Regions from separate parts of the Anaeromassilibacillus sp. 1001302B_160321_C8 genome, predicted to be linked through region 1. Evidence: predicted binding sites of a transcription regulator. Region 1 holds the regulator's gene; the other holds the start of a gene.
What was found. The regulator NrdR, encoded in region 1, represses ribonucleotide reductase genes. The targets are predictions, from matches to a motif close to CACNANATNTNGTG.

Region 2: a site for NrdR is predicted at 1,423-1,436, ahead of I2E77_RS10010 (vitamin B12-dependent ribonucleotide reductase). Genes of this name have one in related genera too.

What each region holds. Positions count from the first base shown of each region.
Region 1 covers NZ_JADNJD010000012.1:39,470-43,382, forward strand. The annotation lists gene I2E77_RS09300 (sugar phosphate isomerase/epimerase family protein) at 165-950, shown strand; gene nrdR (transcriptional regulator NrdR) at 1,053-1,514, shown strand; gene I2E77_RS09310 (class I SAM-dependent methyltransferase) at 1,572-2,366, shown strand; gene I2E77_RS09315 (PASTA domain-containing protein) at 2,558-3,913, opposite strand, start outside.
Region 2 covers NZ_JADNJD010000014.1:42,030-45,942, reverse strand. The annotation lists gene I2E77_RS10010 (vitamin B12-dependent ribonucleotide reductase) at 1-1,328, opposite strand, end outside; gene I2E77_RS10005 (response regulator) at 1,585-2,172, opposite strand; gene I2E77_RS10000 (sensor histidine kinase) at 2,194-3,597, opposite strand; gene I2E77_RS09995 (M15 family metallopeptidase) at 3,907-3,913, shown strand, end outside.

The sequences.
Region 1 (3,913 bases):
GATGCAGCAATCAGCTGCAAATTCCCGGCTGCGATCGAAACACATGGGACAGACCGCCTGATGCAATGGCCTTATCCCTTCAAACGACGGGATTCAAACGTCAAAAGATGTGAAACGTGTTATAATAAAAAGAACGGTATCTAGCAAGAAAATGAGGTGTATGAATGATGCGAACAGGTATTTCCACAGCCTGTCTTTATCCTTTGGAGTTGGAGCGCTCCTTTCAAACGCTTCTCTCCCTGGATTTTCGTTTGTTTGAGGTGTTCTTAAATACTTTTTCAGAGTTTACGCCGGATTATCTGCGGCAACTGCGCAATGTGGCGGATGCATACGGTGCGGAGATTAAATCGGTACATCCGTTTACCTCCGGCTATGAAGGGTTCCTATTGTTTTCTGAATACGAACGCCGGTTTGAGGATAGTTTGGAGTTTTATAAACAGTATTTTGATGCGGCAAACTGTCTGGGTGCTTCCATTGTGGTGCTGCACGGGCAAAGGGACTATGCCAATGCTGGCATTTCCGAAGAGACCTATTTTGAACGGTATGCGGCGCTCTATGCGTTGGGGCAGCGCTACGGCGTGACCGTTGCACAGGAAAATGTCAATAAATTTCGCAGTGAGTCCCCTGGGTTTCTCCGGCGGATGCGCGCGTATCTGGGGGATACGTGCGCATTTGTGATCGACTTAAAGCAGGCAGTCCGCGCAGGGCAGGACCCCTTTGCGGTCTGTGAAGCCATGGGGGAGAGGATTGTCCATGTGCATATCAACGACAACGCCCCCGGCTACGATTGCCTGCTGCCTGGCCGCGGGACCGTGGATTTTCAGCGGTTCCGGGAGATGCTGCTCGGTTTTCATTACCAAGGAGATTTGATGATTGAGGTTTACCGCAAGAACTTTTCGGCCCTTTCGGAATTGCAGGAGGCAAGGGACGTTGTACAACAGCTCGTATAAAGGAAAAAGCGACCCTTTTCGGACAAAACATCTTGCATTTTTTCTCATAAATATGTTACAATTTGATAAAATCATACAATTTCTTGTGGAGGGGTAATAGCTGTGAAATGTCCGTATTGTGGTTATGATGAAAGTAAAGTGATCGATTCGCGCCCAACGGACGAAGGGGAACGTATTCGGCGGCGTAGGGAATGCTTAAAATGTGGGAAACGTTTCACAACTTATGAGGTCATCGAGACAGTTCCGATCATTGTCATTAAAAAGGATAAATCCCGCGAGAGCTTCGACCGCAATAAGTTGTTGAATGGCCTTTTGCGCGCCTGTGAGAAACGCCCGGTTTCCATTGATACCTTAGAGCGTGTTGTGGATGAAATCGAGGGAAGCTTGCAGAATTCCTTGGATCGCGAGGTCCCATCAAGCTTGATTGGAAAATATGCGATGGAGAAATTGAAAACCATCGATGAGGTTGCATATGTGCGCTTTGCCTCTGTGTATCGTGAATTCAAGGATATTGCAACCTTTAAAGAAGAATTGGACCGGATGATGAAAGCCCGCAGGGATTGATTGTATACGAGAGAAGATGGCGCAGTTTTGTGCCATCTTTTTTATGGAGGGATTGCCATGGCGGTTGTAAATCCAAAGGTGGACGGTGGGAAGCCGTTTGATTGGGGAAAGGCATCCGCAGATTATGCAAAATACCGGGACATCTATCCCGAAATGTTTTACCGGCAGATTTTAGACGCCGGCCTATGTGTACATGGGCAAACCGTTTTGGACTTGGGGACGGGCACGGGGGTTTTGCCGCGCAACCTGTACCGCTATGGCGCGCAGTTTGTGGGGATCGATCTTTCACCGGAACAGATTGAACAGGCCCGGCGGCTCGCAAAACAGGCGGGTATGCAGATCGATTTTTTTGCTTGCCCGGCGGAATCCGTGGATTTTCCGGATCATACTTTTGATGTGGTCACAGCGTGCCAGTGCTTTTTCTATTTTGATGCAAAGAAGCTTTTGCCAAACTTGCGGCGGATGCTCCGGCCCGGGGGACGGCTTGCGATCCTCTATATGGCATGGCTGCCGGGGGAGGACCCGATTGCACGTGCAAGCGAGCAATTGGTACTCCGCTATAATCCGTCGTGGAGCGGCGGGGGAGAGACCAGGCATCCCATCGAACTGCCTCCTGAAACCGAGATGTATTTTACGGTCGAACAGGAATACCTGTTCGATTTAAAGATTCCGTTCACCCGGGAAAGCTGGAACGGCAGAATGAAGGCATGCAGAGGGATCGGGGCGTCCCGCTCTGAAAAGGAAGTAGCGGCGTTTGAAGAAGCACATATGCAGCTTTTGCAGCAAATTGCGCCGGAACATTTTTTCATTGAACACTATGCGGCGATGACCGTTTTGCGCGTTAAAAAATAGGCCGGCCAGTGAAGCATTTTGGCCGTTTGCGAGGTTTATATATCGGAAGCCATGGTGCGCCTGTTCAGACAGAAGTGTGTTAGATGTTGTGCTGGATCGCCCACAATGGTTACAAAGGGATATAAACATATAAAAAAGACAAGCTGGGAAATCTTTTCCCAGCTTGTCTTTTTTATATAACCCATTGCCAATTATTCCACCAAGGGAATAGACGATTGCTCTTCTGTAGACGGTTCCGCAGGTTCGGAAAGCAACGCATCCGGATTTTCCGGACCCTTGCTGATGACGATGACCACCTGAGACCCATAGGGAAGTTCGCTCCCTTCCTCCAAGCCTTGGTAGCCGATCGCATAACCGGATGGAATCGTATCGCTGAATGCTTCGGCCTTTGTAGGGACAAAGCCTGCCGCGGTAACCGTTGTGGAAGCATCCGCGAGTGTTTTCCCAGCGATGGGCGGCAAGGTGCGGATCTCCGGACCCTTGCTTACCACCACAACGATGGAGCCGCCGCGTTCCATTTCTTCCCCAGGGGCAGGCGATTGCGAGATGACTTCGCCCTCCGGAACCGCATCGTTGAATTCTTCGGAGGAGCGGAGCACTTGATAGTCTGCCCCGGAGGAAGTGACCTCAATTAAAGAATCGTAGTTCTGCCCGATTAGGTTCGGAGCTTCGATCTTATCGTTTGGAATGGCCGACTCGCCAGGGGTTAACTGTAGCATAGCCGCTTCTTCGCCGCCGGATGCGTCGGAAGAGGATAAACTGGTTTCGGCTCCAGACTCCAGCCCTTCAGAGGTCTGTGTTTGGATAAAAGGCCCTCCATAAGAAAGCCAAATAACGCCGACGGCTGTAAACAAGACCAGCGCCACCAAGCAAGGAATTAACATCCAGGCCGCCGTGTGTTCTTTCTTTTGGGGAGGTTCCCGATTTTCGAGCCCTTGCGAAAGTTCCGGCCCCTCGATTGTAGCTGTAATCGTTGGTGCAGCGGAAAGCTCGGCACGCAACCGCTCAAATGTAGTTGTGCGTTTGTCCGGCATAACCTGCAGTGCATTCGCCAATGCTGTCACCACATGGGGCGGAATGGTGCGCAAAATATTGGTCGGAATCAAAAGCCGCGGGTCTTCCCGCCGCTTGAGGGCGTCCTGTGGCAATTCCCCGGTCAATGCAAAAAACAGGGAAGCTGCAAACCCATATACGTCCGTTGATTCATCGGGCACATACCCCATCACATACTGCTCGATGGCGGCACACCCCGGCGTCAGATCGGCCGGAAGATCGGCATCCGCACGGCGGACCGGCGCAATGCAAAAGCTTCCCAGGACCATCCTTCCATCCTTCATGATGCGCAGCGTATCAGGGGAAATCCCCAAATGGCTGATTTTTGCCGTATGCATAGTGCTCAGAGCGGAAAGGACCGGCATAAAAAGCTGCCGGGCGGCGTTCCAGTTGAGGTTGCCGCCGCTGCGTTCGACATAATAGCGCAGCGGAATGCTGTCGTGCCATTCGGATACGGTGTAAGCAGTGTGATTCTCCTCGAAGATATCGTAAAT
Region 2 (3,913 bases), on a different contig from region 1:
TTGCGGATAAACACATAGCCGAACACCGGCTCCACGCCGGAAGAGCACCCCGCGATGATCGAGAGGGTGCCGGTGGGCGCAATCGTGCTGATCGTCCCGTTGCGCTGCGGCGTATCCTGCGGCAAAATGCTCTCTTCAAACAGCGGGAACGCGCCGCGCTGTACCGCGAGGGCCGCGCTCTCTTCGCGGCCGCAGGCGGTGATAAATTTCATCACCTTTTCCCCGAGCGCCACCGCCTCCTGGGAGTTGTACGGGATGCCCATCCGCAGCAGGCTGTCCGCCCAGCCCATCACGCCCAAGCCGATCTTCCGGGTCTGCTTGGTCACGCGGTCGATGTTCTCGAGCGGGTACTTGTTCGCGTCGATCACATTGTCCAGGAAATGGACCGCGTCCTTCGCGGTGCGCTCCAGTTTCTTCCAGTCAAAGGAATAGACGCCGTCCTCTTCCTTGAGCATCTTTGTCAGGTTGATCGACCCCAGGTTGCACGATTCATACGGCAGCAGCGGCTGCTCCCCGCAGGGGTTTGTGGATTCGATCTCCCCCTGGGAGGGGACGATGTTGTCGCGGTTCAGGCGGTCCAGGAAGATGATCCCCGGTTCGCCGTTGCGCCACGCCGCGTCCACGATGCGCTCAAACACATCCCGCGCGCGCAGCTTCTGCACCACTTTCCGGGTGTGCGGGTCAACCAGCTCATAATCCCCGCCGGACTCCACCGCATTCATAAATTTCTCTGTGAGGCCTACGGAAATATTGAAGTTGTTGATCTCGGAATTGTTGCTCTTGCAGTCGATGAACTCCAAAATATCCGGATGATCCACGCGCAAAATGCCCATATTGGCGCCGCGGCGCGTCCCGCCCTGCTTGACCGCCTCTGTCGCCATGTTGAACACCTTCATAAAGCTGATCGGGCCGGAGGCCACGCCGCCCGTGGAGTTGACCGTGCTCCCCTTCTGGCGCAGGCGGGAAAACGAAAAGCCCGTCCCGCCGCCGCTCTTGTGGATCAGGGCCGCCTGCTTGATCGCTTCGAAGATCTCGTCCATGCTGTCCTCCACCGGCAGCACAAAGCACGCGGAGAGCTGGCCGAGCGGCCTGCCCGCGTTCATCAGCGTCGGGGAATTCGGCAGGAATTCCAGGTTGGTCATCATATCGTAAAAGGTCTTCTTGGTCCGCTCCACGTCGGCGTTTTTGTCGTGCAGCAGGTCGGAGGCCGCAATCGCCCCCGCCACGCGCTGGAACATGCCGTCCACACTCTCAATCGCCTTCCCGTCCGCATCCTTGATTAAATAGCGCTTCTCCAAAACCAGCCGCGCATTTTTCGAAACTCCCATGAACGTTCCTCCTATATTGATTTCTATGGTTGCGGGCCCGTCCCCTTTTTGGCGCCCGCGTCTTCCATCCATTCCAGGCATCTCCCATGCCGCATACCATATATTGTACCACAGGATCGACTGTTGTCAATCAGTGGGGGCATCATTTGCTTTGCATTCCAAACTTGTTTTTTCTCCCTCTGCCCGGCGCGCCTTGCGCCCCATAAGGCGCAAAAACGTCCGTGCGCCGTAAATGGGCCGCGGACGTTTTATCATTCTATACCTGCATCCCGTGAAAAAGGTGCTCCAACTCTTTTTGGCTTTTTAATCCCAGCTTTTTGAGAAGTGCGGTCTTCTGGTTCGCAATGGTCTTTTGGGAGGACTGCAAGTGGACGTCCCTCCCCAGCATCATCAGGCAGACCGATTGCTCCGCTGGCGAAAGGTCGGCCAAAATCAGGGAAGCAATCAGATACTCCTGCGGCGTCGGGCCCTCCGCCGTCTGCCGCACAGTCTCTGTCAGGATACTAAACTGACTTTTAAACACATAGGACGAAGCAAACGAACGCTTACAGGCGTCGATCACAATGGACTGCGCTTCAAAGGCAGTCACAAGGATCACCTTCGCGCGCGTATACAGGCGGATTTTGCGCGCCGCTTCGATGCCGTCCAATTCCTCTAAGGAGAGGTTTAAATCCATCAACACAATGTCTGGGTCGAGCCTTTGGGCCAGATACACCGCCTCCTCGCCGCTGGCCGTACTCCCCAAGATCCGCATGTCGGGTTCCCGGCCCAATGTGTCGCCGATCAAAAAGCAAAAATCGTCGTCGTCCTCAACCACCAGGACGCCGATTGTTCCGTCCTTCACCCCAATCCTCCTTCTCAACCTTTATTCCCCTGGGAAACGCAGTACAAACGTTGTCCCGCGCGTTTCGTTCTGCCGGGCTTGGATGCTGCCCCCGTGCTTGCGCATCACATTCCGGCAGTAATAGAGCCCCAGCCCGATGTGATGGCCGTTGGTTTTGGTCGTGTAATACGGGCTAAACAGCTGCCCCAAATGTTCCTTTGCGATGCCGTCCCCGGTATCGGACACGCAGATCTGATACCCACGGCCTGTGGGCTTCCCCTCCACGGTGATGCTGCCTTGCCCGCGCATGGCCTCCCCAGCGTTGTTCAACAGGTTGTTGAGCACCTCCGTCAGATGCGCCCGGTCACAGAACAATTCGTCCCCCTCCCCACAGCGGACCTCCACCTGGACCCCCGGAGAGAGCTTCCGGTAATCCGCTGCACAGGCCTCCAAAAGCGGGGCTATTTGCAGCACCTGCCGGTTCAGGACGATGTCTTTGGAATAGTGGAGCGCTTTGCCGGACAGCTCCTTCAAGCGCGTGGTCGACCGCAGGATGATGTCGGCATAATCCGCTGCTTCCTCCGGCGCGGACTGTTGGATATTTTGGGCGCACCATTCGATTTTGACCACTTCATTCTTCAGCATATGCCGTAAGAACTGCGCGCTTTGGTTCACCAATTTGCCGTCCTGATTCCATTCATACGATTCATGTTGGAAGCGCGCACCCATAAATCCGCCTTTGAAGGCATTGTATAAATAGAAGATAATCAGGAACAGGATAATCGGCAAGTTTCCCTGCCACGCCTTAAAAAGGCCCTTCAGGTCCAACAGGTGAATCAGGAATGCGCTGATTAATTGATACCAGATCGGCACCAAGACCAGGATGGCCACCATCTTTTTCTGCCGGTATACGGCTGTCCGCCGCTCCCGCCAAAGCGTTCCGAGCAGCAAAACCGTCAGCAGGACCCCGTAAAGCCAGTTGTAGAGGGCTGCACAAAGATAGTACGTCCGGTCGTACAGCTGGTAGTAGCGGGTTTCCAGATAGGGATAAAAGACGCCAAACAGCAGCGCCGGCACAAAGACCCCTATGCGCGCCCAACGGAAAAGCTTTGGGCGGCGCTCATCCATACGGCTGAAATAGAAGCCAAACACCAGGGCGGCGGGCATGGCGAAATAGTACAACACCGCCGTGAGCACAGAATAAATATCCAGGGAGAGCTCCTCGGTCATCCATCCGGGCCACGCCTGCATGACCGCTGGGAACAGCGTAAAATAGAGGTACTCTTTGAATACGCCCATGCTGAAGCACATCCCGCTGATAAAGCACCAACGGTTCAGCCGGTTGTGCCGGTTCCCAAGATAGACCAGGAAAAACAGCACCCAAATCAGGAGGGTGAACAACAATAAAAATTCCCCCGGCAGCCCTTTTGAAGTCCCAATCAACATCGCCTTCCACCCTCAAGCACTTTTCTTTCATTATACACGTTTTTTGGGGCGCTGGGGGAAGCGCTTCCAAAAAAAAGGGCCCGATATTCCCAAAGTTTTTAGGAAGACAGTCACAGCAAACTATGCTATAATGAAACCGTCAATTTTCAATCGGGATCACCTGATTTCGAGAAAAGCCACGGCATTTTTTCTGCAAATGTTGGAAAATTATTCACATATTTTCGGTTGAAATTTTGGCCACTGTCCGGTATTATAGATTTCATATGGAATGGTTTCTGAGTGAAAGGGTAGAAAGGTGAAAGAACGGTTATGAAAA